Regions from separate parts of the Micromonospora sp. NPDC050417 genome, predicted to be linked through region 3. Evidence: riboswitches for the same ligand, from Rfam matches in the RefSeq annotation. Region 3 holds a riboswitch; each other region holds the start of a gene.
The links. Region 3 has a riboswitch for cyclic di-AMP ahead of ACIBF5_RS02910 (C39 family peptidase). Riboswitches for the same ligand answer to the same signal wherever they lie in the genome.
Positions count from the first base shown of each region.

Region 1: linked by a shared signal. The riboswitch ahead of ACIBF5_RS03970 (NlpC/P60 family protein) and the one ahead of ACIBF5_RS02910 (C39 family peptidase) in region 3 are both predicted to bind cyclic di-AMP.
Region 2: linked by a shared signal. The riboswitch ahead of ACIBF5_RS26985 (coiled-coil domain-containing protein) and the one ahead of ACIBF5_RS02910 (C39 family peptidase) in region 3 are both predicted to bind cyclic di-AMP.
Region 4: linked by a shared signal. The riboswitch ahead of ACIBF5_RS20410 (coiled-coil domain-containing protein) and the one ahead of ACIBF5_RS02910 (C39 family peptidase) in region 3 are both predicted to bind cyclic di-AMP.

Region 1 covers NZ_JBITIH010000002.1:303,615-310,818, reverse strand. Annotated here, with positions in the region: gene ACIBF5_RS04010 (hypothetical protein) at 1-102, opposite strand, end outside; gene ACIBF5_RS04005 (hypothetical protein) at 113-463, opposite strand; gene ACIBF5_RS04000 (hypothetical protein) at 549-854, shown strand; gene ACIBF5_RS03995 (hypothetical protein) at 929-1,300, opposite strand; tRNA gene ACIBF5_RS03990 (tRNA-Gly) at 1,810-1,883, opposite strand; gene ACIBF5_RS03985 (zinc metalloprotease) at 2,098-3,087, shown strand; partial or broken gene ACIBF5_RS03980 (pyridoxamine 5'-phosphate oxidase family protein) at 3,296-3,817, opposite strand; gene dcd (dCTP deaminase) at 3,973-4,551, shown strand; gene ACIBF5_RS03970 (NlpC/P60 family protein) at 4,656-5,639, opposite strand; cyclic di-AMP (ydaO/yuaA leader) riboswitch at 5,709-5,844, opposite strand; gene ACIBF5_RS03965 (NlpC/P60 family protein) at 6,058-7,050, opposite strand.
Region 2 covers NZ_JBITIH010000024.1:82,172-89,375, forward strand. Annotated here, with positions in the region: gene ACIBF5_RS26980 (glycoside hydrolase family 65 protein) at 1-634, shown strand, start outside; gene ACIBF5_RS26985 (coiled-coil domain-containing protein) at 679-1,713, opposite strand; cyclic di-AMP (ydaO/yuaA leader) riboswitch at 1,717-1,847, opposite strand; gene ACIBF5_RS26990 (hypothetical protein) at 2,047-2,238, opposite strand; gene ACIBF5_RS26995 (dienelactone hydrolase family protein) at 2,532-3,191, shown strand; gene ACIBF5_RS27000 (NADPH-dependent F420 reductase) at 3,256-3,888, shown strand; gene ACIBF5_RS27005 (AI-2E family transporter) at 3,891-5,057, opposite strand; gene ACIBF5_RS27010 (nucleotide pyrophosphohydrolase) at 5,245-5,649, shown strand; gene ACIBF5_RS27015 (aminotransferase class V-fold PLP-dependent enzyme) at 5,906-7,204, opposite strand, start outside.
Region 3 covers NZ_JBITIH010000002.1:68,028-75,231, forward strand. Annotated here, with positions in the region: gene ACIBF5_RS02905 (YbhB/YbcL family Raf kinase inhibitor-like protein) at 1-250, opposite strand, end outside; cyclic di-AMP (ydaO/yuaA leader) riboswitch at 1,056-1,199, shown strand; gene ACIBF5_RS02910 (C39 family peptidase) at 1,613-2,437, shown strand; gene ACIBF5_RS02915 (hypothetical protein) at 2,425-2,604, opposite strand; gene ACIBF5_RS02920 (hypothetical protein) at 2,668-2,895, shown strand; gene ACIBF5_RS02925 (serine hydrolase domain-containing protein) at 2,924-4,114, opposite strand; gene ACIBF5_RS02930 (helix-turn-helix domain-containing protein) at 4,461-5,924, shown strand; gene ACIBF5_RS02935 (response regulator transcription factor) at 6,258-6,935, shown strand; gene ACIBF5_RS02940 (hypothetical protein) at 6,975-7,204, opposite strand, start outside.
Region 4 covers NZ_JBITIH010000015.1:127,465-134,668, forward strand. Annotated here, with positions in the region: gene ACIBF5_RS20385 (copper resistance protein CopC) at 1-347, opposite strand, end outside; gene ACIBF5_RS20390 (cation diffusion facilitator family transporter) at 424-1,338, opposite strand; gene ACIBF5_RS20395 (hypothetical protein) at 1,446-2,795, opposite strand; gene ACIBF5_RS20400 (hypothetical protein) at 2,815-3,183, opposite strand; gene ACIBF5_RS20405 (copper resistance protein CopC) at 3,272-4,147, shown strand; cyclic di-AMP (ydaO/yuaA leader) riboswitch at 4,324-4,455, shown strand; gene ACIBF5_RS20410 (coiled-coil domain-containing protein) at 4,459-5,469, shown strand; gene ACIBF5_RS20415 (MarR family winged helix-turn-helix transcriptional regulator) at 5,684-6,226, shown strand; gene ACIBF5_RS20420 (hypothetical protein) at 6,260-6,946, opposite strand; gene ACIBF5_RS20425 (erythromycin esterase family protein) at 7,089-7,204, opposite strand, start outside.

The DNA of each region.
Region 1 (7,204 bases), 240 kb from region 3:
TTTGAGGATCCTGCGGTCCTGCCGACCGCCCAGGAACGGGACTGCTGCACTGAGAACACCGAGCGCGGCGACAGCGATCTGCGCAACAAGGTCAAGATTCACGCGGTGGAGGCTACAACGCCTCCCAGACGTGTGGCTCCTGGTAGATGTGCTCGCCCCGGAAGTACCAGTCGGCGAGTTCCCACAGGCGATCGACGCACGCGTCGTAGTAACTGTCGGGCATGGGTCGCGGAAAGTCGGGGTGCGAGGTGTGGTCGCGTACCCACGTCGACAGGTGGAAGTAGCCCTCGGCGAGCCAACGGTCGAGCTGGTCCCTGTCCGCGTACTCCATCGCCACGGATCGCATCGCCTGCTCCAGGCGGGTGAACGCCTGGCAGTCCCATCGACGCTCGGCATAGAGCGCGAGCATGAAAGTGCCGTCCTCACTGGCGAACTCGCGACGCAACACCTCAAGTGCCTCCACGCACCGATCCTCGCAGGCGTCCCTAGGGGCTTTGTCGAGACTCTCAGGGCGTGAGCCGTGGGTGAACCCCATCTACTGTGTCGACGTGGAGATCTTGTCGTTCGATGTCTCGGCGGGGCGACCAGCGGAGCCCTACGGCAGCGTCGGTGTGACGGCCCAGGCACTGTTTCGCGGGGAGGCGGTCGCCGTCACCGTGCTGTACGTGGCAGCGGGTGGTGAGGTCGGCCGCCATCCCGCGCCGGTGGACCAGCTCATGGTGATTACGGCAGGACATGGGGTCGTACAGGCGGGTGGTGGTGACTGGGAAAACGTCAATGCCGGCAGGCGGTGGTGTGGCTCGCAGGTGAGGAGCACACCACCAGGGCGAATGCCGACATCACTGCTCTGGTGATCGAGATGCCGACCATGCCACGCAAGCAGTAGACGTGGTGGACCCGGACGTTGACGCCCCGTAACCGGTCCGACCTACTGCTCCTCAGCTGCCGGCCGGAGGCGGTTCCACTGCGGGTCGAAGCAAATCAGGCCACGCTCGGCCGCCATCCGCACCGCGCCCGCCGACACCTCCTCGCACATGCTGTATCGCATGGCGAAGTAGACGATCGGACCCGAAGCGTTGCCAATCAGTGGACCGTCGGACCACGGGCTCACATCATCGTCGTCCTCGGTCATATCTATCCAACGGTCAAGCAGAGCCTCGACGTAGGCACGGATACGCGGAGTCGGCGGGACACCTTCATCCACTCCGATGTACTTCCGGTAGATCCGCTCGAAGGCGGCAGCGCCCGCAGCGTCGTCGGCCGGTTGCTCGCCCTCCCAAACAGCAAGGTCGTAGGTCACGCGGGCAGTGTGCCGGTCCGAACCGACACTTTTGGTCACCGGCAATCCGGGAGGCTCGGTCGCAAGTCAGCTCTGGCGCTTGGACTGGCGAGGCAACCGAAGGCCCAGACTCGACGGCCGCCAGCGCTGGCGGCTTCCGGACCATTGCAACATCGGCCTGGTCGGACAATGCCACCAAAGCAGAGACATGTGAATTTCCCTGCTGGGTGGATGGGTCGCTGATCGGCCTGGACGAGATCATGTGTGCAGTTGGCCGCAGGGAGTCTCTGCACTAGGGGTTGTTCGAGGCGGAGTTCAACGGCGACGTCCGGGGCCGACTACGCGACGATCAGGACCGCGTTCGCACAGATGGTGACGGTGTCTCACGTCCAGCCAAAGCCGCTAGCCACAGATCGTTTGCTCGACACGCCACGCTTGGACCCTAGACAGGCCGCCTGTGGCGTGAGGTGCGGAATCGGGAACGTTGAAGGCCCTGGTTGGGACTCGCGTCCTGGCCAGGGCCTTTGCATTGGAGCGGGTGACGGGAATCGAACCCGCACTGTCAGCTTGGGAAGCTGATGTTCTGCCATTGAACTACACCCGCGAGCGGAGCCCACTGTACCTGGTCTGCCTCCTGAGCGCATCAACGTACCCCGGGCGGCGGTGCCGGGGGCGCCCGTGTGGCTGAGGCAGATTGATGGGGACCACGCCGGTCTGCGTAGTTTGCCTGGAGTGTCCCAGCAGGTAACGTCCGCCACATCGGCAACTTGCGGCGCGTGTGCGAGGCGTCGCTTTTCGTGTGACGAAGAGGTGGGGTCATGGGTTTGCACCGCATCCGGAAGTCAATGCGCTCGGCCGGCGTGGCGTCCGCTGCTCTCGTACTGCTGCTCGGGCCCACGGTGGTGGTGGCGAACCCCGCGCTGGCGAAACCGGCGGCGGCAGGCGCGACGGCTCCGTCGGCGGGATGTGTCGAGCCGGCGGACGCGGGCTCGGCCGCCAGGGCGAGACCCGGTACGCCCGGTAGGCACGACCCCAACGAGTTGACGGCGGCCGAGGCGGCGCAGCGCAACCGCGACCTGGACGCCGCGTACGCGAAGCGGGTCGGGGTCGCGCCGTTCAGCGCCACCCCGAGGAAGATCACGATCCCGGTGGTGGTGCACGTGATCAGCCGGGACCGTACCCGGGAGGGTGGAAACATCCCGCGCGCGATGATCGATGCCCAGCTCAAGGTGCTGAACGCGGCGTTCGACGGGGCGGACGGTGGAGCGGTCACGCCCTTCAAGTTCAAACTCAAAAAGCTCAACCGGGTGGTCAACCCGGCCTGGTATCCGATCGTGGCGGAGAGCCCGGCGGAGACGCAGATGAAAAAGTCGCTGCGGACCGGCGGCCCCGGAACACTCAACCTCTATCTGGGGGCACTCACCGACGACCTGCTCGGCTGGGCGACGTTTCCGCAGAAGCAGGTGACCACGTACGACGGGGTCGTGGTGCTTTCAGAGTCGCTGCCTGGCGGCTACATGAAGCCCTACGACGAGGGCGACACCGGCACCCACGAGGTTGGCCACTGGCTGAACCTCTTCCACACGTTCCAGGGCGGGTGCACGGGTGAAGGCGACGCGGTAGCGGACACCCCGGCGGAGGCGGAGCCAGCGTTCGGCTGCCCGACCGGGCGGGACTCGTGTGTGAGCAAGTCCGGGCTCGACCCGATCCACAACTTCATGAACTACACGGTCGACGCCTGCATGGACCGGTTCACGGTCGGACAGGTGAACCGCATGGTCAAGGCTTGGCAGGCGTACCGCGCCTGATGTACTGCCCGCACGACGAGGGCCGGCCGCTTCCCGAGGAGCCGGCCCTCGTCGTGTGTCTGGGGTCCCTCGACGAGAGTCCGTTCACTCAGGAGGCCCAGATCACCGGTTCTGGGGCGACGGCCACCACTCGGGGCTCCCGGGTGAAGCGTTGGTCGACCGCGTTCGCCGTCGACGCGGACCGCAATTCGGTGGGGTTGACGTGCCGGCGGGCTCGGCGTCCGCGCCGGCCGGCGGGTGCCCGGGCCGCGGTCGGGTCGAGCCACACCTGAACTCCCGGCCGGTCATCGCCCCGCCCGCCGTACGCGAGTGGGATCGCACCGGTCCGGCCGTGCTCGGCGAGCATCGCCGCCTCGACGGTGAACTCGAAGAGCCGCCAGTCCACCCGAGGCTCGGCGCGCACCGTGTCGGCGAGCCGGGCGATCGTCGCCGGGTCGGTGACCAGCTTGGCACGACCGGCCACGTATGCCTCGTCGTCGCTCTCCTCGGGCGGGAACGAGTGCAGCGCGTAGCGGCCGTCACGTTCCAGGTCGCGCCGCTTGGGCGAGTCGACGACGAAGCAGAACAGCCCTTCGTCGTTGATCACCGGCGACACCGGGTGCACGCGGGGACCGCCATCGGCGCGGACGGTGGCGAGGTAGCCGAGACCCGGCCCGTACTGCTGCAGGAGGTTGCGGATCGCGTCGGCGAGACGCGGGGCGTCGGCGGCGAATTCGGACCAGGATGCCATGGGGAGATCCTATCGAACACGTGTTCGAGACGGGTAGTGCGACACGCGCTCGACGCGCCGAATCGTCGCCCACCTGCCGCTCCGCAGCGACGCGACGAGTCACTCCGGGTCCGGGCGCGGCCGAGTTGATCTCGCCCGGTCGCTAAGGTGGCTGGATGCTGCTCTCCGACCGTGACCTGGTCACCGAGATCAAGGCGGGCACTCTGGGGCTGGAGCCCTTCGAGCCGGCACTGGTGCAACCGTCGAGCATCGACGTACGGCTGGACCGGCTCTTCCGGGTGTTCAACAACCATCTCTACACCCACATCGACCCGGCCAGCCAACAGGATGACCTGACCTCGGTCGTGGACGTGCCCGACGGCGAGCCGTTCGTGCTGCACCCGGGCGAGTTCGTACTCGCATCCACGCTCGAAGTGATCTCGCTTGGCGACCAGCTCGCCGGCCGCCTGGAGGGCAAGTCGAGCCTGGGGCGGCTGGGTCTGCTCACCCACTCGACCGCCGGCTTCATCGACCCCGGCTTCTCCGGCCACGTCACGCTGGAACTCTCCAACGTGGCCAACCTGCCGATCACGCTCTGGCCCGGCATGAAGATCGGCCAGCTCTGCATCTTCCGGCTCTCGTCGCCAGCCGAGCACCCCTACGGTTCCGCCGTGTACGGGTCCCGCTACCAGGGCCAACGCGGCCCTACCCCCAGCCGCTCCTGGCAGCGCTGGCAGACCTGGCCCACCCGCTGACCCTCCCTCCGCGATCTGGGGCAGGTCCGCGCTGACGGAGAGATCCGTCAACACGGGCCTGCCCTACTAGATCGTCGAGCAGGGAACCCCCGGGGAGGGGGAGGTCAGGCGGTGGGGCGGCCGAGGCTGTGGACGGTGGCGGTGTCGAGGCGCTTCATCTTCACCGGCTCACCGGCCTGTGAGGCGTGCACCACCCAGCCGTCGCCGACGTACATCCCGACGTGGTGCAGGTCGGCGTAGTAGAAGACCAGATCGCCGGGGCGCAGTTCGGCTTGCTTGACGTACGCGGTGGCCCGACGCTGGGCGGCGGCGTTGTGCGGCAGGGTCACCCCTGCCTTGGCCCAGGCGGCGAGCATCAGCCCGGAGCAGTCGTAGGTGTTCGGGCCGGCGGCACCCCAGACGTACATCTTGCCGATCTGGGCGCAGGCGAACGTGACCGCGATGCCGGACGGACCGCCGGGATAACTCGACGGGCAGGGGGCTGGGCGGAGCGTTCCGCCGCCACCGTTGCCGTAGACCTTCAGGCGCAGCTTCTGCAACCGGTCGATCTCGGCGTCGATCTGCTTCTTCTTCGCGGCCAGGTCCGCCTCGGTCCGGGTGAGCTGCGCGACCAGGGTGTCCAGTGGCGCCTTCTGGGCGGCGAGTTGCTCCTTGAGGTCGACCACCGCCTGGACATCGTGCTGCTGCCGGCGGGCGAACTGGTCGAGGATGGTGAGCTGGTCGGCGAGCATGGTCGGTGAGTCCGTGGTCAGGATGGCGTTGATCGCGGAGGCGTTGTCCCCCTTGTACGCCCGAACGGCCATGTTGCTGACCTTGCCCATAGCCTGGTCGATCTGGAGTTGTAACGGCAGCATCCGCTTGGCCAGCGTGTCCGCCTGCTTTTTCTTGACGGCCAGATCCTGACGGGTTGCGTTGGCCTTCTCGATGGTCGGTTCGAGTTGGTTCCACGCCGCGTCGATCTGCTTTTCGATGTCGGTGACCGACGGTTCGGCGTGGGCCGCGGTGGCGCCGAGCAGAACGGCGACGACACCGGCGATCGCGGCGAGTACGGCGGTACGGATGGGCCAACGGGTACGCGACCGGGTCATGTCCGGGTCGACCGGAGTCGACCGGAGGGACCTCGGCCGCGGGGCATGGCTAGCCACCGGGGTGGGCGCTCCTTCTTCCGGAACCGCCTACCGGGTTAGCTGACGGGTTCGGGCGGGAAGAGTGCGCCCTACCGCGAATATTCGCGGATTCACCCCGAGGTGTTGGTTCCCCGGTTCGTCGAAAACGATTCGGCGGGCCGAGCCGGTGCCACCCGGGTTGGGTGATCAGGTGCCGTCTCGGCGATCTCCCACAGTAGGAACGCGGTTATGCGAGTGCAACCCGTGGCTGGAGTGAAACCGTTCCGTATATCGGACAATTACTCAGGGTGTGTCACCGTCGACAAGGGACAGGCCCCTTGCTAACGGCGTCACCGTCAACAAGGGGCCTGTCCCCACAAACTCGGGCAATTGCTGTTACTCAGCCGGGTCGACGGAACCCCGCGACCGGCATAACGTCAATCTTCGTCATCTTTACCGGCTGACCGGATTGCGGTGCGTGCACCATTAATCCGTTACCGACGTACATGCCGACGTGGTGCAGATCACCGTAGAAGAAGACGAGGTCGCCGGCGCGGGCGTTTGCCCGACTGATCACCTGGCCCTCGTTCCACTGGGCACCCGTGTAGTGGGTGAGCTTCACTCCAGCCTTGCTCCAGGCGTACTGGGTGAGTCCGGAACAGTCGAAGTTGTTCGGCCCGGTCGCGCCCCAGACGTACATCTTGCCGATCTGGGCGCAGGCGGTCCTGACCGCAGTGCCGGCGGGGCCACCCGGGTACGTCGCCGGGCACGGCCCGATCCGCAACGCACCACCGGAACTGCTCGACCCGTACGCGGTCAGCCGCAGCCTCTCCAGCCGGTTGATCTCGGTGTCGATCGACTTCTGCTTCGCGGCGAGCTCGGTGTCCTGCTTCTTCTGTTGCGCGACCAGCTCGTCCAGCTTGCGCTTCTCGACGTCGTACTTCTCCTTGGCGGCGGTGACGTCAGCGATCTGCTCCTGCTGCTCCCGGGCCAGGTGGTCCAGGATCGTGAGCTGATCGGCGAGTTCCGTCGGCGTACCGCTGGTGAGCAGCGCGTTCAGGTCCGACGACGGGCCGCTCTTGTAGTAGCGCGAGGCGAGGTCGCCCACCCGGTCGAGCGCCAGGTCGGCGTGGAGGGCCAACGGCTGGATCTTCTTCTGCAGGTCGGCCGACTTCTTCTGATTCGCCAGAAGTTGGCTGTGCACCTTGTTGTACTGCTCGATGGTCGGTTCGAGCTGAACCCACTGAGCGTCGATCTGCTTCTCGATCTCCTCAACCGAGGGGGCAGCCTGCGCCTGCGTCGTCGGCAGCAATCCGCCCAGGATCACTGCCGCAAGGGCGAGCATGTGGTACGCCCGGCGGCGGCTACCGCCACGCGGTTGCTCATGCATCATCGAATGGCGATGGGAGGGCACGCGTGCCACCGGCACCGACTCCTTCGATACCGACCACCGGGTGCCGCCCGAGGGGATTTGGGCGGCCGACGTCCCACAGCGGTCGGTGCACCACATTAGGGAAGGATCGGGCGCGAATCAAGGGCGGCGGAAG
Region 2 (7,204 bases), on a different contig from region 3:
GGCGATGCACTGGCGCGGGGACGCGTTCACCGCGGAGGAGAAGGCCCGCAACTTCGCCTACTACGAGCGTCGTACGGTCCGCGACTCGTCATTGTCCGCCTGCACCCAAGCGGTCCTCGCCGCCGAGGTGGGACATCTCGAACTCGCCCACGACTACCTGGGCGAGGCCGCCCTGATGGACCTGCACGACCTGAACCAGAACACCCGTGACGGGGTCCACGTCGCGTCTCTGGCCGGGGCGTGGATCGCACTGGTCGCCGGGTTCGGAGGCATGCGCGACCACACGGAGATCCTCTCCTTCGCACCCCGGTTGCCGAACCGGATCGACCGGTTGGAGTTCTCACTGGTCTGGCACGGGCACCGGTTGCGGGTGGACGTACGGGAACAGGAGACGACGTACGCCCTGCGTAACGGCGACCGGAGCGGCACGATGGACCTGCTCCACCACGGCGAGCGGGTCCGGGTCACCTGCGAGGAGCCGGTCACCCGGCCGAACCCGCCGCCATCTCCGACGGGTCCTGCACCACAGCAGCCGCCCGGCCGCGCCCCGGCCCGCCGGGCCTCGGTCATCGACAGCGCCGGTTCGAACCCGCCGACCGAGCAGCGGACCGCGCCGGACAAGTCCCAGGGGTAACACGCCGCCGTCGTGCCGTCGTGCCATCTGGGGCGCCCGGGTTGTCAGAGCAGCGAGAGGTGTACGTGGTTGGTGTGGTCGCTGGACGGGTCGCCGTGCGCCGAGGAGTATTTCTTCCACCCGGTCGCCGGGAACCAGATCTGCCGGTACCAGATCACGTAGAGGATGCCGAGTTTGTCGGCGTTACGGACCAGGAACGCGGCGAGGTTGTTGCCGTACGTCTTGTCGCCGCCGGTGGCATCGCCGCCGAAGCCGTTCGGCTGCGCCGAGAAGTCACAGGCCCGACCCTTCGGGTGTTCGAAGGGTCCGCCGGTCCGGTAGCAGGAGACGTGCCTGGTGAAACCGAGGCGCCGGGTTTCCTGGAGTGCGTGCAGGGTGCGCGGGGTGAGGCAGCCCTTGGTCGTCGGGTCGGAGCGGGTGCAGGACTGGGCTGGCCAGGATCCGTCCCGGCCGCGCGGGGCCGGGTCCGCCTCCGGTGAGGAGGCGTTGACGAATCCCTCGGTGGCGGTGCCGCCGACCAGCGCGAGGGCACGTTCCGCCGCCTCCTTCTGTTTGGCCATTGTGGCGAGATGTCGTTGCTCCTCGACGAGTGCCGCGTCGGCCGCGCTCTTGGCCCGGCTGGCCTGGTTGCGCGCTTCCCGAAGCTGGCGCAGCTTGCTGTTGTCGCGTTGCGCGATCAGGTCGAGGCCCTCGGCCCGTTTCATGAACTCCTCCGGGCCGGCGCTGCCGAGCAGTGCGCTGATCGGTCCGATCCGCCCGAGCCGGTAGGCGTTGACCGCCACCTCACCGACCTCGGGGCCGATCGTGGAGAGCTGTTCCTCGATCTGGCGCAGTTCGTCGGCGAGCACGGCCTGACGCTTGCGCGAGTTCTCCACCGCGTTCCTGGCCGCCGCGTAACCTCGCCCGGTCGATTCGAGGACGTCGCGTAAGAGGGGATTGCCGCCCTCCTCGCCCGGGGTGACCGGGCCGGCGGGCGCGGCTGCGGCGGGTCCGGCCACGACTGCCGCGCCAGCGAGCGTGCTCACCGCGGCGAGCAGGGTCAGGGCCAGCGAGAACCGCTGACGCATAGGTGTCGTCATGCACGTTCCTCCCGTCGGCCGCCGACCGGGTTAGCTGACGGGTTCGGGACGGAACTAGCCCTACCGCGAGTGCGGATTCACCCCACCTACCTGGTTCCCCGGCTCGCGCGATGGCGATTGGGCGGCGGTCGTCGCCGACAGCTCGAGGGGGTAACCACCGGGTCGGAACCGAGGGAGACATTACCGGATCAGTCGGACTTATAGGGGCTGAATCTACGTCGCCACGAACGAAATCTTCTGGTACGCGTGGACGCCTCGGCGGGCCCCTCGAAGGGGACCCGCCGAGGCGTCCGTCTGGGCCGGGTGGTCCCGTCCCCTGGGTCCGTACGACGGTCAGAAGCGGTCCCCGGTCGAGGGGACGCCGTTCTGGTCGTGCGGAGCCACCCGGCGCGGGTCGTCCGAGGCCCGTGCCTGGGCGGCGTCGTCCGCCCAGTCCCGCCCCGCGTTACGTTTGTCGCGCTTGTCCTGCGGCGGGCGGGCGCTGGTCGGGGTGGACTCGGACTTGGCGGATTTCTGGCGGGTCATGGCATCCTCGCGATCACTCGACGCGGGCCGCTGTCGCGGCCTCCGTGGTCTCCTGCCGCACTCGGCGCCTTCCCGAGCGGGCCGCACCTGTCGCCTTCCCGAGCGGGCAGACGGCAAACGGCCCCGCCACCTCACTGCTCGTCTCCACCCGCTGTCCGGTACCTGGGTTGTTCGTCCAGAACCCGGGTACCGGACAGCGGGTGGAGACAGAGAACCGGGATACCGGAGAGCAGGTAGGGACGACCACGACCGGACGGGTCGAGACGACCACGACCGGACAGGTCGAGACGACCGTGACCGAGACCGCGATCCCGGCCGGGGATGTGGAGCTCACCGCCGACCTGGTGATGCCCACCGACGGAGCCGTCGGCGTGGTCCTGTTCGCGCACGGCAGCGGCAGCTCGCGGCGGAGTCCACGTAACACCGCGGTCGCCCGGGTGCTCCACCAGCACTCGCTGGCGACCGTACTGATGGATCTGCTCACCCCGGAGGAGGAACGGGTCGACGAGCAGACCGCCGAACTCCGGTTCGACATCGGACTGCTCGCCGGCCGGCTGGTGGGTGCGATCGACTGGTTACGGCGGGACCCGGACACGGCCGCCCTGCCGGTTGGGCTCTTCGGGGCGAGCACAGGTGCGGCGGCCGCACTGGTGGCCGCGGCGGAACGGCCGGAACACGTACCGGCCGTGGTCTCCCGTGGCGGTCGCGCCGACCTGGCCGGTCCGGCCCTTTCCCGCGTACGGGCGGCGACGCTGCTGCTGGTCGGCGGTCGGGACGAGGAGGTGATCCAGTTCAACCAGCAGGCCCGCGACGCGCTCGGCGGGCCGGTGGAACTACGGATCATCCCCGACGCGACCCATCTGTTCCCCGAGCCCGGTGCGCTGGAGCAGGTTGCCGACCACGCCGCCACGTGGTTCGCCGAGCGGCTACCGAGCTTCGGCGCGGCGCCGTAGCCGGTCCCACTGACCGATCTTGACTCGGCCTGTTCGGGGTGGCTCTCGGCGGGTAACCACGGACATGCACATCGGGATCATTGGCGCGGGAAATGTCGGAGGAACGCTCGCCAAGCGACTGGCGGAGTCGGGCCACGAGATCGCGATCGCCAACTCCAGGGGACCGGAGACACTCCAGGACCTGGTGGGCGAACTGGGACACCGTTCGCACGCGGTCAGTGCGTCGGAGGCGGCCCGTTTCGGCGACCTGGTGATCGTCTCGGTGCCGTTCGGACGGTACGAGGAACTGCCCACCAAGGAACTGAAGGGCAAGCCGGTCATGGACACCGGGAACTACTACCCGGAGCGGGATGGCCACTATCCCGCCCTGGACGAGGACGAGATCACCTCCAGCGAGATGGTGCAGGAGCACCTCAAGGGCGCGCACGTGGTGAAGGCGTTCAACACGCTGCACGCGCAGGACATGCGTGACCACGCCCGCCAGTCCTCCGCCCAGGAGCGGTACGGCATCCCCATGTCAGGCAACGACCCGCAGGCCAAGCGGGCGGTCGCGGACCTGGTCGAGGAACTCGGCTTCCAGCCGGTGGACGCCGGCGACCTGGCGACCGGTGGGCGCAAGCAGCAGCCGGGCAGCATCACGTACGAGGCGGACTTCACCGCCGACGAACTGGTCGAGGCGCTCAAGCTGGACTCCTGACGTCAGCCCGGCGCGTCTCGGCCCTGCCGCAGCGCGGTGACGGTGTCGACGACCCGGTAGACCACGGCGGTCACCGGCACCGCGACGAAGGCCCCGGGGATTCCGCCGAAGAGCGTGCCCGCGGTGACCGCCACCAGGATGACCACCGGATGCAGCCGTACCTGCCGTTTCATGATCAATGGTTCGAGTAGGTTGCCTTCGAGCTGCTGCACCGCGATCACCACGAGCAGGGTGAACAGGGCGGTCGCCGGACCCTTGGCGGCGAGGGCGACCAGCACCGCGACGCTGCCGGCGACGGTGGCGCCGATGATCGGAACGAAGCCGCCGAGGAAGGTGATCACGGCGAGTGGCAGGGCCAGCGGCACCCCGAGCAGGACCAGTCCGAGTCCGATGCCGATGGCGTCGATCGCCGCGATCGCCACCGTGCCCCGGGTGTACGCGCTCAGCGTGTGCCAGCCGTTCCGGCCCGCCTGGACGAACGCCGGCCGGGACCGGTCGGAGATCCGCCCCAGCACCCAGCCCCACATCGGGCGACCATCCTTGAGCAGGAAGAACAGCAGTACGAAAATCAGCAGTACGCCGCCGGCGACCTCGGCCGCCGTACGCGCACCGGCCACCGGATCGGGGGTCGACCTGCGTAGCCCCTCGGTGGCCTGCTTGGTCCACCTGTCCAACTGCTCCGGACTGACCGGCAGCGAACTGGTGACGAAGTCCCGGGTCCGGTCGAGTCCCTCGTCCAGTTGCTTGCTCAGACTGGAGAACTGGTCTGCGGTCAGGGTCCAGACCAGGTACGCGGCGCCGCCGATGACGGCCAGCAACAGGAAGAGGCTCAGCAGCGCCGCCACCGCCGGGGGCAGGCGGAGCCGACGCAGGCGTACGGCCAGCGGGTCCAACATTGCGGCGAGGAAAAGGGTGGCGGCGAGCGCGATGGTGAGTGGCGCGAGCCGGGCAGCGACGGTGGCGAGCAGGTAGATCCCGGCGGCGACCACCAGCAGGCAGGCGCTCCACACCACCGCCCAGCGGAGGAACCAGGGCAGGCTCTCCCAGGTGTGGTGGATCCGCTCCTGGCCGTCCTGCATCCGGTTCCGGGAGGTCGTACGTTGCTCCTCTTGTTCCCCGTCGGGCGCGCTCGCGGACTGGGGGTCGGGTGCTGCCGTCCCGTCAGACATGGTCGGCCTCCCGCTCGCTCGCCATGGTCACGGTGACCCCTCTCGATGTCGGCGGAGAGGCAGTACCCGATCGGGGCGGTGTCGACACGTCTGGGCAGGGCGCCCAAAATCCTACGGTATGGGGCCTAGGTCGGGTTCTCCTTCGCGGAGATGTCGCGTCCGTGACCGCCCAGATATCGTCCGTGGCATGAGCGCCGATCCGAGCAGCGGGAACACCGCCCGCGCCAACACCGTTCCCGAACTGACCGAGCGCCTGCGGGTCTTCGTGGCCGAGCGGGACTGGGAGCAGTTCCACACCGCGAAGAACCTCGCCATGGCGCTCGCCGGGGAGGTGGGCGAACTGCTCGCGGAACTGCAGTGGCTCACCCCGGAACAGGCCGCCCGGGTCATGGACAATCCGGCAGCCGGGGCGCGCGTACGTGCCGAGATCGGCGACGTGATGACGTACCTGACCCGGCTCGCCGACGTACTCGACATCGACCTGGTCGAGGCGGCGCACGACAAGCTCGACGATTCGGCCCTGCGGTACACGGTCGAACGCGCCCGAGGCTCGGTCGCGAAGGTCCCGCCCCATCAACCGTCCGGGTTGTAGCCCTCGGTTGATCCGGGTACGTAGGTGACGTCTCGGTCTTGGCCCTGGGTGCTGGCACTGGCAGGCTTGCACGTCAGGCTGCGGCGGGCTACTACCCCTGTAGGGGCAGTGGAAGACCACAGCCCGACGTCGGAGCGGTGATCTTGCGCCACTCGGCGCCAGTCAGGTTGGCCGTGGTGGACCCCCGACGATCTTTTCGATCATGAGCTACGTACGTGAGCAGGACAACCTCCGACCCTTCGTGACCCAGCGTGGTTCAGCAGCGGAGTCGCGGTGGCAGTGCCAGCTCTTCGGGCCGGTCCCGGTCCAGGTAGGTCGCCTCGGCGAAGGAGAGGAAACGTTCCGCGTCCGTCGCGTTCGACGCGAGCCCGAACGACACCCGAATCGCGCCACCGGTCGGCACCCGCATCACGTCGAGGTACTCGTCGACGGTCCTGATGTTGCGCATCAGGGTCCGGGCCAGCCGCCACTTCGTGATCCCGAACGCACCCTCGCCCGCACCAGGGTTGCAGAAGCATCCGGTACGCAGGGAGAGGCCGGCCGCCGTGGACTCGGCGGCGACCAGGCGCTCGTCGACCACGGTGCCGTCCGGGTGGAGGAAGTTGAACGAGATGGTGCCGCCCCGGCGGTCGTTCGTCGCCGGGCCGTACACCCGGACCAGTGGTTCGCCGGTATGGTGCCGCAGCGCGGTCAGCCGTTGCAGCAGCCATCCGGTGAGGGCGTCGACCCTGCTGTGGATGAGGTCGACTCCGATCGAGTCGACCCACCGTAGCCCGAACTCGACGTCGGGGATGCTGAGGAAGTTGAGTGTGCCGTCCTCGAAGGCAGACTCGTCGTCCATCGGCTCGTACCAGTCGCCCTGCACGCTGACCGCACGAATCGTGCCACCGGCGAACCAGGGCCGGCGTAGTCGGGCGAGGGCGTCTCGGCGGGCGATCAGCGCCCCGATCCCGGTGGGGTAGCCGAAGAGCTTGTACCAGCTCAGGCAGACGAATTCCGGTTCGACCGAGCTGAGGTCCAGCCGGTTCGTCGGGGTGTATGCGGCGGCGTCGAGCAGTACGTCGTAGCCGTGCCGCTGGGCCAGCTCGATCCACTCCAGTGGATGCTGCACCCCGCTGAAGTTGCTCTGTGCGGGGAAGGCGAACAGTCCCCCCGCCTGCCGTCGCCAAGGGCCGCCGCGGCGCCCGACCAACGCCGATTCCACATCGGAACGCTCGACCCGCAGCTCCGCCCCGCGTACGGGGACGTAGCGGGTCGGTGCCCCGGCGGTGCGGGCGTATTCCCGGATGCCGTTGACCGAGTTGTGGTTGTCCGAGGTGAGCACCAGCGGCCGGGATCTCCCGAACCGGTACGCCTCACCGACCAGCCGGCAGGCGCCGGTCGCGTTCGCGGTGAAGATGACCGCGTACCGTTCCGGGTCGGCGTGGAAGAAGTCGAGCACCGCCTGTCGCGCCGACTCCACCAGGTTCCCGGCCGCGACCGAGGTGGGGTTCTCCGAGTGCGGGTTGCTGTAGAGGCCCGAGGTGAGCCGCTGGTGGTGCGCCTCGATCTGGGC
Region 3 (7,204 bases):
GGACCCAGTGCCAGAACCCGCTGGTGGTGGGCGCGTCGGGGTCGTAGCAGGTGACCACGAAGCTGCGGGTCTCCGCCGGGAATCCGGACCAGGTCAATTGGGGCGACTGGTCGTTGCCGCCGACGCTGGTGTGCGCGAACTCCGCGTCCAACGGCTCGCCGTCACGCACGTCGTCGCTCGTCACGGTGAACGCCGGTACCTGCGGCAGCAGGTCGTACGGATCCGGCGGAATCGGTCGGTCGAGGCTCATCAGGAAGTCCTTCCAGAGATCGGGTGACTCGGAGTCTTTCTACCCTGTCCCGGCCGACCTACCGCTGCCGGTGGGTGAAAGATGGCCCGCCGGGCGTACCGGCCACGTGCCAGCCTGACAGGAGCAGAACCCGGCCGCCCGAGAACCGGATCCGACGGCTTCGAAGAACGGTCGGCCGAGGAATTAGGGAGGCCATTCACGGTGCCCCGAACCCGTGACAGCCGCAGCCAATTGTCGACGTCATTCTCGACAGCCACCACAGACGTGTACCGGTCTTTCCTGGACGACGCCACGGTGAGCCTGTCGGTCCACGGCGTCGCGCGGGGAAGGTCGCGGCTCCTCCACCCGGCCCTGTTCTCGACCGGCAGCCTGCACCCGGCGACCCGGAGTCCGGCAGCCGCCGGCGTCAGGAACGATTCGCCGCCGGGTCTGGATGGGGCCTGGCGGCGCACGGACCGGGCCGATCGGACGACACCGGGCGGCACGGTCGGCCGAGAGCACGGGGAAAACCGGCCGAATTGCTTCCAGCCAGTGTTCAGCCGAGGTCGAGCGTGCGCGGGCGGAGCCGGTGGATTCGCAAATGCGACATCCATTGCCTCGCGTAGGCAAGGAGGCACGGCCACCGCAGCAAAACCACTCACCGAGGCAACAAATACTTTCCGTGATCATGAAACGAGAGTCATGGATTGGTCGCGACAGCGGCATGGGTCACGGTTTTTGCAGGCCAAGTGGGGTTGGCAGGAGCAGATGCGGCCCAGTAACGTCAGCCCGTCTGGTCCGGCCATTAGTCACCGCGGGTGACACCGGAACGGACCCGCTGAGTCGTAATTGTTACGAGCCGGGGACCCACAGTAGTCATGGGGTGAATCCGCGAACCATTGGTTCGTGGTAGGGCGAGCTTCCCGCCCGAACCCGTCAGCTAACCCGGTAGGCGGTATCGGAAGGAGAACATGCTCCGTGCAGCGCAGTATCTGCCGTGGCCCCTCCCTCGGCCACGTCCCCCGACACCTGCCCTGGTCCGCCCGCACCGACACGCGGCCCACCACGCTGGATCACTAGGGCGCAGGCGTACGACCGTCGACGCGAGCAACGCGCACGGTCGGTGACGCGAGTACGCGCGTGACCGGTAGGTGATACGGAAACGTACGGCATTCATTTGTCGTGCTCTGTTATCCGGTAACGCATTCCACCGCATCTGTGGTGGCGGATCAACACATCCTGATCCGGCCCACCGGGCTGGCGGCTACTGCCGCCGGACCCTTTGCGCGCACTCGTCACGCGATTGGCCCCGGCAGAGACACAACGCCATCCCGAAACATGTGCCCCCGATCGCAGATCGGCACATCTGCGGAGGAAATTCAAATGAAGCATCGTCAGCAACTGCGACTGCGTCGCATCGTGACCGCCAGCCCATACCGGGCCAGCGTCGTCTCCGCCGCGGTCCTCGCGGTGGGCCTCACCACCGGCATCCTGCTCGCCCAGAGCCACGGACCGGTCCAGGCGGAGAACCCGTCGACGGTCGCCGTCGCCGAGAAGATCGGCGGCCAGGCCGCCGGCGAGATCGCCCCCGCCCCGGAAACCCCGGCACCAACCGCGACCTCGGCGACGCCCAGCGCCGCGCCGTCGACCCCGCCGGCCACCACCAAGGCCCCGGCCAAGCCGGCCAAGAAGGCGCCGCCCGCGTCGAAGGTGCTCGACTACGAGTACGAGGCGCAGATCAACGGTTGGTACTGCGGGCCGGCGGCCACCCGGATCGCCCTGACCGCCCGCGACCGGTCACCGAGCCAGGACGAGGTGGCTGCCGCTCTGGGAACCACCGGAAACGGCACCAACTCGGCCGACGACACCACCCGTGGCCTGAACCAGCTCGCCAAGACCGACTTCTACCGGAGCACCTTCATCCCCGGCGCGCCGTCCCCGGCCCAGATGGACCAGCTCCAGGCTGACGTCGTACACGCGATCAGCAACGGGTACGCGGTCGTGGCGAACATCGTCGGCTCGGCAACGGACACCGACGGCGGCTGGCACGCGTACGACGGGGGTCACTACCTGACCGTGGTCGGCTACCGCGACAACGGTCGGACCGTCCAGATCGCCGACCCGGCGTTCGTCAACGGGGTCAGCTCCTACTGGATGACCACCATTGACCTGGCCAACTGGATGGCCACCCGGGGCTACTCAGCCTGACCCGCCCTCCCCTCGGCCCAGGGCGTCGACCGGTTCCGGTCGGCGCCCTGGGCCATCCGTACCAGCAGGCCGGTGAGCGCGTTGCCACAACCATCCACGGATGCGTGCGTTGACACTGTCGTGACCACGGCCCACGCCGACCAGGCGAAGACAGACGAGTCGGTCACCGTGCGCCGGTGCGCCGAACGGAGGGTTCAGGTGTTGGCTATGCCACGTCAGGTGTCAGCTCCATGAGCCGCGTCGACGAGCCGCTGACCCGGGCCGGGATCTGGGAGGCCGCCGCGATGACCATCGCCCAGCACGAGGACCGGGGCACCTCCTACGCCCCCGGCACCTGCGCCTGCTGCACCCCGGACGGCTGCGCCCAACTGGCCTGGGCGATCGAGGTACGGGCCGGTCGTGAGCCGGACTATCCGCTCGCCGCGCCCGTGCCGCCGGATCTGAAGTCGCTGGGATGAGAAGTACGCACGGCGCGGACCAAACCGCCTATGCCTCGACCGCGAGCTTCGCGAACTCGTCCGCGGCGCCGTTGAACAGGAAATCCGTGGTCTGGGTCAGGGCGATGGCGACCAGCCCCTGGTGGGGGTCGTTGAACCAGGAGGTGCCGTAGCCACCGTCCCAGCCGTACCGGCCCGGCACGGGGGAGACGTCGTCGGGCTCGACCGCGACCGCCATGCCCAGGCCCCAACCGCGACCGGCGAGCAGGACCCCGCCGCCGGCAATCTGCTCCCGGGTCAGGTGGTTGGAGGTCATCAGCTCCACCGACTCCGCCGACAGCAGTCGCTCACCCTGGTGCACACCCTTGTGCAGCAGCAACCGGGCAAAGGTCAGGAAGTCGTCGGCGGTCGACAGCAGCCCACCGGAGCCGGAGGGGAAAGCCGGCGGGCTGGCCCACTCGCTCGGGGCGGAGAGCGTACGCCGTTCCAGCTTGCCGGTCTGGAAGTCGGTCGCGTAGTGGCTGGGCAGCCGACGGGTGTAGGCGGCCGGCAGCCAGAATCCGGTCTCGGTCATGCCGAGCGGATCGAAGATCCGGGCCCGAAAGAAATCCCCCAGTGACTGGCCGGCGGCCCGCCCGACCAGCACACCCAGCACCAACGAGCCGACGTTGTACTGCCAGCGCGCACCCGGCTGACACATCAGCGGCAGGGTGCCGAACCGCTTGATCCACTCATCCGGCTCGTGCGGCGTACGCGGATCGGGATGTCCCAACACCAGGTTCAGCTCGTGGGCCGCCTTGATGATCGGAAACGGCGGGTCGAAGCTCGGTTCGAGGATGGCACCGAACCCCATGCGGAAGGTCAGCAGATCCTCGACCGTGATCGGACGCTCGGCCGGCACGGTCTCGTCGAGCGGGCCGTCGATCCGCTTGAGCACCCGACGTCCGGCCAGCTCCGGCAGGAGCCGGTCCACCGGCTCGTCCAGGCTCAGCCGACCATCCTCGATCAGCATCATCGTCGCGGCGGCGAGGACCGGTTTGGTCAGCGACGCGATCCGGAAGATGGTGTCGCGACACATCGGCCCGCCGTCGTCGAAGGCGGTGAAGCCGATCGTGTCGACCCGGACGTCATCTTCCTTGGCCAGGACCGTGACCAGACCAGGCAGCTCACCCCGGTCGACCCGGGCGGCCATCGCGTCGTGCAGCCGGTCGACCCCGGCCTGCGTCAGTTCGCGTGTCATCCTCGCAACCTCCGATACGTACGGTCCCGGCGATGGGTCGAACCGTGGTTCGACAGATCGACATGCACTGTGGCTCATTCTTGCCCCCCACACCGACAGTCAGCACGTCTGACACATCTGTCGACCGTGTCGATGGAGCTCACCGTGACGAACCAGCCCGACCCCGCCGAGTAACCGACGGGGAGGCGTTCGGTCTCGTCGTACCCGGGCGGAATCATGGCGGTGTTCGCAACGTTGAAGGCCACGGCCGGCTCGACGTGCTGCCAGCAGACACCTTGAGCGACTGATCAAGGTCGGGACTAGGATTGTTTGTCCGAGAAACTACCGACAGAGACGGCACACGACGGTGACGGAGTCCGCGCCCCGACGCGCCGAGGGCGGCCCCTCCAGTCGATGGCAATTCATGCGGGAGCCGGGTACGCCACGACACCCGGTCAGTCTCGGTGAACTGCTCCGTGAGACACGGCGGCGCACCGGTCTCACCCAGGAAGAGCTCTGCCTCCGCTCCGGCCTCGGTGTGCGTACGGTCGGTGACCTCGAACGCGACCGCATCACCCGGCCCCACCGGCGGACCGTCGACGCCCTGGTGAACGCCCTGAACCTGCAGGGCACGGAGCGCGAGGCGTTCCGCGCCGCGGCCCGTCGCACTCAGGGACCGCCGCCCCGCCCCGCTTCACCCGGCCGCGTCATCGCCTGGAGCCTCCCGCCTGACCTCGGCGACTTCACGGGGCGCCACACCGAGTGGGACCGGTTGTCCGACTATGTCGGCGGCTCCGAAGACGGTACGCGCCGGAGCACTCGTCCAGTTGTCGTCTACGGTCCGCCGGGTGCGGGCAAGACCTGTTTCGCGGTCCACGCCGGTCACCGTCTCGCCGAGCGGTTCCCGGACGGCCAGATCTTCGTGGACCTGCACGGGCTCGCTCCGCAGCGGCGGGACTGCAACGAGGTGCTGGGCCTGCTGCTGCGCAATCTCGACGTGCCGGAGGCGCAACTGCCCCCCTCGGCTGAGCAGCGCACCGCACTGTTCCGGGCGTTGACCCGGGACCAGGCGATGCTCTTTGTACTCGACAACGCCGCGGACGAGGCGCAGGTACGGCCGCTGCTGACCGACAGCGAACGGTCGATGGTCGTCGTCACCAGCCGACGTACGCTGGCTGGCCTGGACGCCGGTTGCCGGATCTCGGTCGGAAGTCTCGACCTGTCGGAATCAATCATGCTGCTGGGCCTCATCGCCGGCCCCAACCGCGTGGCAGCCCAGCGAAGCGAGGCGGCCGAGGTCGCCCGGCTCTGCGGTTACCTGCCGCTCACGCTGCGGATCGCCGGCAACCGGTTGGCCGTCCGCCCGCAGTGGTCGGTAGGCGACCTCGCCAGGCGCCTCGCCGACGACCGCTGCCGACTGTCCCGGCTGGTCGCCGGTGACCTCGCGGTACGTCCCGTCCTGGAGATGTCCTACCGACAGCTGAGTCTCACCGCCCAGCGCCTGTTCCGACGGTTGGCCCTGGCCCCCGGCGGAATCGCGTCGGTGGCGGTGGCGGCGATGCTCATGGAGTCGGACCAGAACAACGCGGAACTGGTGCTTGAGGAACTCGTCGACGCCAGCATGATCACCTCGGCCTGGTCGGCGTCCCGCTACCAGCTGCACGATCCGCTGCGCCTGCTTGCCCAGGAGATGCTCTACGCACAGGAGCCGGTGCACATCATCGCCCGACTGGCCGCGCAGTTGGCCGGGCCGGGACTCAGCTCGGCGGCGACACTCTTTCACCTGTTACTTTTTCCCTTGCCTGCGTCGTCGGACCAGTTCGGCGCATAAGCGGTTCGGCCGGGGTTCGCTACCCGTCATTCAGCGGCGAGAGATGCTCGGTCAGCTGGTGAGGGTCCGGAACTTTTACTGGTCACTGTTTCGCCCGCGACCCGTTGAGTGATGACCCCGACGCGGCGGAAACTGGCGGAATTGGCGGCAGATTCGGCGGATTCGCCAGTTCCGAGGGGGATCTCGCCTGGGCGGCTCCCACCAAAGGACGTTGCATGGACAGGGACGTCGTTTCGGGGCCCCGATCGCTCGTCGTCGCCCCCACCGGTGGGCGCCGGTGGGTGGTAACGGGGGCGGCGCAAGCCGAAGAAGTCTGCCCGGGGGGGCATATCCATGAATATCGCTGACGATTCGCCGTACGCCGGCACCTCGGAGGATGCCGCTCCACTCCGGCTCGCCGTCGTTTCGGGCAACCCGATCATCCGCAGTGGCCTCGCGCACGTGCTCGCCGACGCGCCGGGGGTGACGGTCCGGTACGACGTCGACTCCGTCACCGCGTTGCCGCTCCACGACGACCCGCCCGCGCTGGTCGTCCTCGACCTGTACGGACACCGCAGTGCACGACTCGGCGCGAGCTTCTGGGCGCTGCTGCCTCGGGGCAGTCGCGCCATCGCCCTGTGCCGGCCGGAGGACCCGCCGAACCTGCCAGTCGCCATACAGGGCGGCACACACGCCTTCCTGACCAGGGAATCCGACACCAAGGAGTTGCTGCTCGCGGTCGAGACGACCCGTCAGGGCGGCCTGCACGTCTGCGCCGTCCTCCTCGGACATCTGGTCAAACAGACCGCGCCCGAACCGACCGGCCGGCTGCCCCAACTCGCCAGCCGCGAGATCGAGACCCTGCAGTGGGTCGCCAAGGGCCTGACCCATGGGCAGATAAGTCGGCGGATGGGGCTCACCGAGTCGACGGTCAGCACCTACGTCAAGCGGATCCGCACCAAACTAAACGCCGGCAACAAGGCCGAGCTCACCCGCCGGGCAATCGAACTGGGGTACGTCACGGCGGGCTGACCGGGCCACGGGGCGACCGCCGCGACAGCCTGCCAGGGCTCAACTCGCCCCGTCGAACGGCCGTACCTCGCCCTCGACCTGCCGTCCGAACGGGTCACGCAGGATGACCCGCCCCGTGCCGGCCAGGGCCGAGTCGGTGGGCAACGGTGTGACCCTGCCGGCGGGCAGATCGATCCAGAAAAGGCTCCCTTCCTCGTTCCGGACGACGCCGACGGGTGCGGGATTGCCGAACCGGTCGCTCAGCTCCACCGACGCGCTGCTTCCCGGCC
Region 4 (7,204 bases), on a different contig from region 3:
GAGCCGCGTACGGGGTGTCCGTCGACCGACACCACCCGGTACGCCACCGTGTAGTCGCCCGGGTCGAGTGGTTGGTTCAGTGGCTGGACGGCGCGTACCCCCTCGACCTTCGGCTTGCCGGAGGTGACCGCCTTGCCGGCGGCGTCGGTGACGGCGACGGTGGTGAACCGGGGGTCGAGCCGTTCGGCGAAGTCGAGCGTCACCTCGACGGGTGCGGTGGCGAGCCGGGCGCCCTTGGCCGGGTTGCTGGCCCGGAGTTCGTTGTGGGCCCAGGCGGGTGCCGGCGCGGCCAGCAGCCCGACGGCGCAGGTGACGGCGAGAACGGCCAGCGGGCGGAACACTCGCATCCAGCTCAACTCCCAACGGCGATGGCAAACAGCCCCAGGGATAGTCGTATCGACGGGCCGGATGGTTCCCATCCGATCACCAGTGACTGTCCTGGCACAACCGGGCGGAGGCGAGCGGTTCGACCTGGAGGGTGGCGTGGTCGATGCCGAAGCCCTCGTGCAGCCGTTCGCGGGCGGCGGCGAGGACCTGGCCGACGTCGGCCCCGGGGTCGAGGCTGAGGTGGGCGGAGGCGACGTCCATGCCGGAGGTCAGTGTCCACACGTGCAGGTCGTGTACGTCGCAGACGCCGGCGACACCGGCGAGGCTGTCGCGTACCCGGGCCACGTCGACGTGCGCCGGCGCGGCCTGGACCAGCACCCGGATCGCGGCGTGGGCGAGTTGCCAGGTGCGCGGCAGGATGAACAGGCCGACAGCGACCGCGACGACCAGGTCGGCGTAGAGCCAGCCGGTGAGGGCGATGACGGTCGCGGCGACGATCACGCCGACCGAGCCGAGCAGGTCGCCGAGCACCTCCAGGTAGGCGCCACGGACGTTCAGGCTTTCTTGCGCGCCCTCGCGCAGCAGCAGGAACGCGACGATGTTCGCGACCAGCCCGCCGACGGCGACCAGCAGCATCGGCCCGGCGGCGACCTCGGGCGGGTCACCGAACCGGCGGACCGCCTCGACCAGCACCGCGATCGCGACCCCGGAGAGGAGTACGGCGTTGGCGAGGGCCGCGAGCACTTCCAGCCGGTAGAGCCCGAAGGTCCGTTGGGTGTGTCGGGCGGCCCGACTGGCGGCGGTGATCGCGGCCAGCGCCATGCCGATGCCGAGTACGTCGGTGAACATGTGACCGGCGTCGGAGAGCAGGGCCAACGATCCGGTCAGCCAGGCCGCGACCGCCTCGACGATCATGAAGACGGTGAGCACCGCGAGCGCTGCCCAGAGGGGTCGGCGGTGTCGTTCGCCGGCTCGTCGTACATGTCCGCCGTGGTCGTGACCCGCGCCCATGGTCGCCCCCTCGTCGTCGCCACCTTCGCCCAAAGTATGCGTACATCGCTATGTGTGCAAGTCAAAGGCAAATCGGGTGACCGGTAGGCACCACAGAGTAACCGGAACTAACCGGCGAAGAGCAGCAACAGCCCGGCGACGGTGTAACCAACCATCAACACCAACAGCGGCACCTGCGCGGCAACCGCCGCCCGGCCGGGAAAGAGCACCAACGCCCGATCGTGACTGAGTACGGTGCCGATCAGGTGCCCGAGCACGATCAGGGTCACCTGCAACGTCGCCACCCCGGCCGGGGTGACCAGGGCGGCGCTGATCGACCAGTGCGCGGTCCCGAGCCAGTTCGCCGTACCGGTGACCAGTGGATCAGAGAGGAGCGCCACGGTCCGCTGCCCCTCCAGCACCAGCAGCGAGTAATAGTGCGCGAGCACGTAACCGACCGCGATCGGCACAATGCAGTGGGCGATCTCGGCCGCGACCTCACCCGGTCGCACCGACGGCGCCAGCCGCGCCGCGAGCAGGCAGGTCAGGCCGTACGCGGCCAGCACCAGCCCAATCAGCGCGAGCATCCCGACGGTGTTGGTGAACACCGGCGGCAACTCGCTGTTCTGCGCCAACCGGAACCAGGCGGGCGCGTTGGAGAGGCTGTCGAACAACGTCGAACCGAGCAGGACCACCACAACGGCGACAAACCCGGGAGCGGGCGGCAACGCGCTCATCCCCTCCAACGGGTTGCGCCAGACCAACGTTCCGTCGTCCCGACGGCCGACCACCGCGAGTCGCCCCACCAGGTCGCTGTAGACCTCGAAGGCGTCACCCCGGTCGAAGAAGTCGACGCCGAACAGGACCGCGCCGACCAGCACGACGATCGCGTACGCGACCACCCAGGTCCGGATGACCGGCACGGTGGCCCGGTCCGGGGCGACGAGTTCGAGCCAGACGAAGGCGAGTAGGCCCAGCGCGGCCGGCCAGTAGCCGAGTCGCGCCGGCAACGGCAGCAGTCCCCGGCGCGGATCGCGGCGCACCGCCGCCGCCACCAGCAGATAGCCCGTACGCAGCGGGTTCAGCGCCCGCCAGACCGACCCGAAGAGCAGCGACAGGGGAACCAGGCCGACCCAGAACAGGACGTAGAACGCCCCCGCCGTCGGATTGCGGTCGACGTCGGGACCGAGGAAGAGCCCGACGCCGAAGTAGCCGACCACCACCAGGCCCAGCAGGCGCAGCGCCCACCGCCACCCGGCCGAGTCGACCACCCGGCCGACCCGCTCGGGCAGCGGCCGTCCCGCCTCCGGGTCACCCAGCCTCGGCTCCCGCCAGAACGCGCCGAGTACGACGAACGAGATGACCAGGGCGAGCGCGGCTCCGGTCACCGCGAAGCCGAACGGGATGGGCAGGTCCTGCCGACCGCCGACACCGTGCGCGAGCAGCTCGGGGAACGTACCGGGGGAAGGCTCGCTCATCGGGACAGGGCAGGATCGCTCATCGGACCAGGAGCTGGAACAGCAGCAGCCCGGTCTCGTGCGTCTCGACCTCGAACAGACCGTCCATGTCGGCCACGAACTCGACCGTGGCCGGCTGCCCGGCCCTCAGGTCCGCGCCGACCTCGTACCCGTGCACATGCACCCGGTCCGCGACATCGCTGGTGACGGTGATCCTGACCTGCTGGTTCTTCTTCGCGTCCACCCGGCCCGGTTGCGGCTGGGACCGCCCTCCGGTGATGGTGATGGCCACCTCGACCGGAGCACCCGGGTCCGCCGGCGCCTCGCTCGACCCACAGCCGGCGACGGTCAGCAGGATCACACCGGTCAGCGCGACCAGCGCACGGCGGCGGCCGATAGAGGGCAACATCGACATCTCCCCTGACAGGCCGGTCCGAGACGTTGGGAAGCGACTGTAGCGTCTTGCCGGGCACAGCGGAAGCCACCATGATGGGCCGATGCGATCGACCCGGATGGTTACCGTCCACGCGGCATGCCGCCTGCTCGCCGTCGCTCTCGGCGCCGCGGTCGCGCTCGTCGTGGCCGGGTCTCCGGCCTCCGCGCATGGGCAACTGGCGATCTCCGACCCGGTCGCCGGTGCCACTGTCTCCCAACCGAAGCAGACGCTGGAGCTCTACTTCACCGAGGCGCCCGCGACGAACGCGTACTTCACCGTGACCGCGCCGAGCGGCGTACGGGTCGACGCCGGTTGGCGACCCGGCCCGGAGAAACGACTCGACCGCCCGGTGACCGAACTCTTCCTGGTCAACGGGAAGTGGGAGCCACGTCTGTACCACACCGGCTACGCCGCGTTGGTGCAGGTGGCGCACTGGCCGGAGAAGGGCGAGTACACCGCGAGCTACCTCTCCGTCGCCTCGGACCGGGAACCCGTACGTGGCACGGTGAAGTTCACCTACTCCGGTACGCCCACCGCCGCGCCGCAGGGCTGGACCCCGCCGACCAACGCGGCCGACCCGGCGCTGCTGGCTGCCGCCGAGAACCCGGATCCACCATCCTCGGCGAACCCCGGCAGCACCACCAGCACCCACACCACCGCGCCGGCCCCGCCACCCACCGACAACGCCAGTGGCGCCACCGGCGACAGTGGAGTGACGGTCTGGTTGCTGCCGGTGTTGTTGCTGGTCGCGGTGGCGGCAATGGTCTTCCTGGTGATTCGGCCGAAACGGGGTGCGCGAATCAACACCGGTCCGGCGAACCGCCGTCGTCCGGCCACCTCCGCCGCCGCCCGACGAGCGGCGGCAGCGCGAAAGTCAGTCGCCAATCAGTCGGCACGGAACACGCAGCCGTCCCGCAAACGCGGCGGCAACCGCTGACACGACAATCCCCGACACCGTCATTACCCGCGGTGCGCACCGCTATGGAATACACGGGTGATAACCGAAAGTCGTTGCCTCATAACGCTTTTCATACGGGTCGGGGCGTGCACAAGGGGTCGATGTACGCGGTACGATTCTTCGCGGTCAACGCCAAACGGCGCCAACCGGTGCCGGCGGGACCGTCGCCTAATCGTCCATGGACGAACCGGGGAACCGAGTACCCGGGGTGAATCCGCGAAAGCGGTAGGGATCACTTCCATCCCGAACCCGTCAGCTAACCCGGTCGGCGACCAACGGAAGGATCCTGCATGACGGCACCCCTCCGCCGATGGTTCACCCCTGCCCTGGCTCTGGCCACCACCGTGCTCATGGTGGCCCCGTTCACCGCCTCGGCGCAGGCCGCGCCTGCCACGCCAACGGCGCCAGCCGAATCCGACGGCCAGTTGCTGAGCGAGGTCCTGGAGCAGACCGGCCGCCGCTTTCTCGACGCCAAGGCCGCGCTCGACGCGTCGAAGAAGCGCCAGGGGGTCCTCGCCGCCGAACTCCAGAAGGCCGAGGCCCAGATCGAGGAACTGACCCCACAGGTCACCGAGATCGCCACCCGTACCTACCGGACCGGAAAACTCGGCGCGGTCTCGGCACTGCTCAACAGCGCGTCACCGGACTCGTTCCTCCAACGGGCGGTCGCGCTCGACGAGATGAACACGGTCAACGACCAGAAACTCCACGAGCTCAACGCCGCCCGCGAACTGGCCGACCGTGCCAAGGCCCTGGCCGATGCCGAGGTCAAGGAGCAGGAGAAGCAGCAGGCCGTGATCAGCCGACAGAAGTCGGACGCCGAGAAGGCGTTCGCCCTGGTCGGCGGCAAGAAGCTCACCAACGGCATGGTCAGCGCCACCTCCGCGGTGGCCGCGCCGGCACCGCGTACGGCCAGCGGTGGTTGGCCGAAGGAGTCGTGCAACAAGGACGACCCGACCACCAGCGGCTGCATCACCCCACGCACGCTGCACGCGTACAACGAGGTGAAGAAGGCCGGCTTCAACCTCTTCGTCGGCTGTCACCGCAACGGCGGGCCGTTCGAGCACCCCAAGGGCCGGGCCTGCGACTGGTCGCTGCTCAAGAGCGGCTTCGCCCCCGCGAGCACCAACGCGCAGAGGTTGTACGGCAACAACCTGACCGCGTTCCTGGTCCGTAACGCGGATCGCCTCGGCATCCTCTACGTGATCTGGTACAGGCAGATCTGGTTCCCGGCGACCGGCTGGCAGTCGTACAGCGGTGAGAGTGACCACACCGACCACGTACACATGTCCATGCTCTGATCCCACCTCGGTCGACGCACGACACCAGGCCCCCGCCCAGCCAGCAGGCTGGGGACGGGGGCCTGAGCCGTTTCGCCGGTGACGGCGGTCACCGAAAACCCAGCGATCAGCGCCAATGGGCCGACGGGTGAGTACCGGACTTACCCGACGGCCGGGCTGATTCCGCCGCCAGCGAGCCAAGATGACACGTCATCCTGGCCAGTACCATGGTCGCGTGGCAACGACCAGGGACCGATGGCTCGATGAGCGGGAGCAGCGTGCCTGGCGTTCGTTCATCACCATGCAGATGGAGCTGCACAACCGGCTCGGCCGCCAACTACTCGCCGACGCCGGCCTCTCCGAGACCGACTACGCCGTCCTGGTCCACCTCAGCGAAGCGCCCGAGGGGCGGCTACGGATCTTCCAACTTCGGGGGCACCTGGAGTGGGAGAAGACCCGGTTGACCCACCACCTGGGGCGGATGGCCCGGCGCGGGCTGGTCGAGCGGGAACCCTGCTTGACCGACCCACGGGGCGCGTTCATCCGGATCACCGAGGCCGGCCGGGAGGCCATCATCTCGGCGGCGCCCAAACACGTCGCGAACGTCCGACGCTGGGTGATCGACGTGCTGACCCCGGAGCAGTTGGACGTACTCGCCGAGATCTCGGACAAGGTGCGCGCCGGTTTCCACCAGGACCCCTGCCCCCCGGCAAAGGCCGAGCCGTGCGACGCGGAGCCGGCCGACTGCCCAACCGACGCCGCCTCGCAAGACGCCTAGCCCGGACCCGGCCGGGGACAGCCGGGGCACCGGTCAGGCGCGGTTGAGCACCCAGGTCAGGCCGCCCGCGTCCTTCGGGGTCAGGGTCAGCGTGTTCCCGCCGCACTGGTAACGCCCGGCACCGAGCAGCGGCTGGATGTCGACCACGTCGGCGCTACGGGTGGCGCCGTCGCCGACGTACTCGGCAATCCGGACGTTGTCGAAGAGCTTCGCCGGCGCCGGCTCGGTCAGCTCGACGGTGACCCGGGTGTCGCCCCACCGCAGCGGTGGGATCGGAGCCCAGTCGCCGGACGTGCCGCCGGGCCCCCCGGTGCTCACCGTGCCGTTGGCCTGCCCCGCGTAGCTGAACCGGCCGGCGACCTTGGCATCGCCGAGCTGCGCGTTGAAGGTCACCGGACGCATCCCGGCGAAGTCCACCGTCGCCACACCGGTCGGACCGACCTTCACCAGGACGCCGTCCCCGCCGCTGATGCTCGCGCTGGCCAGGGCTCCGCCGGTCTGCCCGGCGGCGGAGGTGGTCCGCCAGTCACCGGTGACACAGGTCGCCACCGGACCGGCGGACGGCGGGGACGCACCCGCACTGCCGGTCGGTGCCGCGCTGCCCGTAGCGACGCTCGGGCTCGGGGTGGCCATACCCACCACCGACCCCTCGCCACAGCCGGCTACCGCCAGGCCGAGCCCGGCCAGCGTCGCGACCGTCGCTATCGCCGATGTACGCATCGATCCTCCTCCGAGTCGGGGCGACGGGGTTCGTACCCCCGCCGGGACGGGCGGCATGGGAAATCCGCCCACCTGTCCTGCTACCCCGAACCGGACATCGACCAAACCGAGGGTCGACGCCAGCGAAGATCAAAAGCCGGGCTCAGGTCCCGGCCGGGTACGTCTCCAGCTCGCCCGGCTCGACGTTCGCCGGCAGCTCGTGCAGGGCGGTGGTCTGGTCGCACCAGATGAACCCGTCGTACCGTTCGGCCAGCCGGG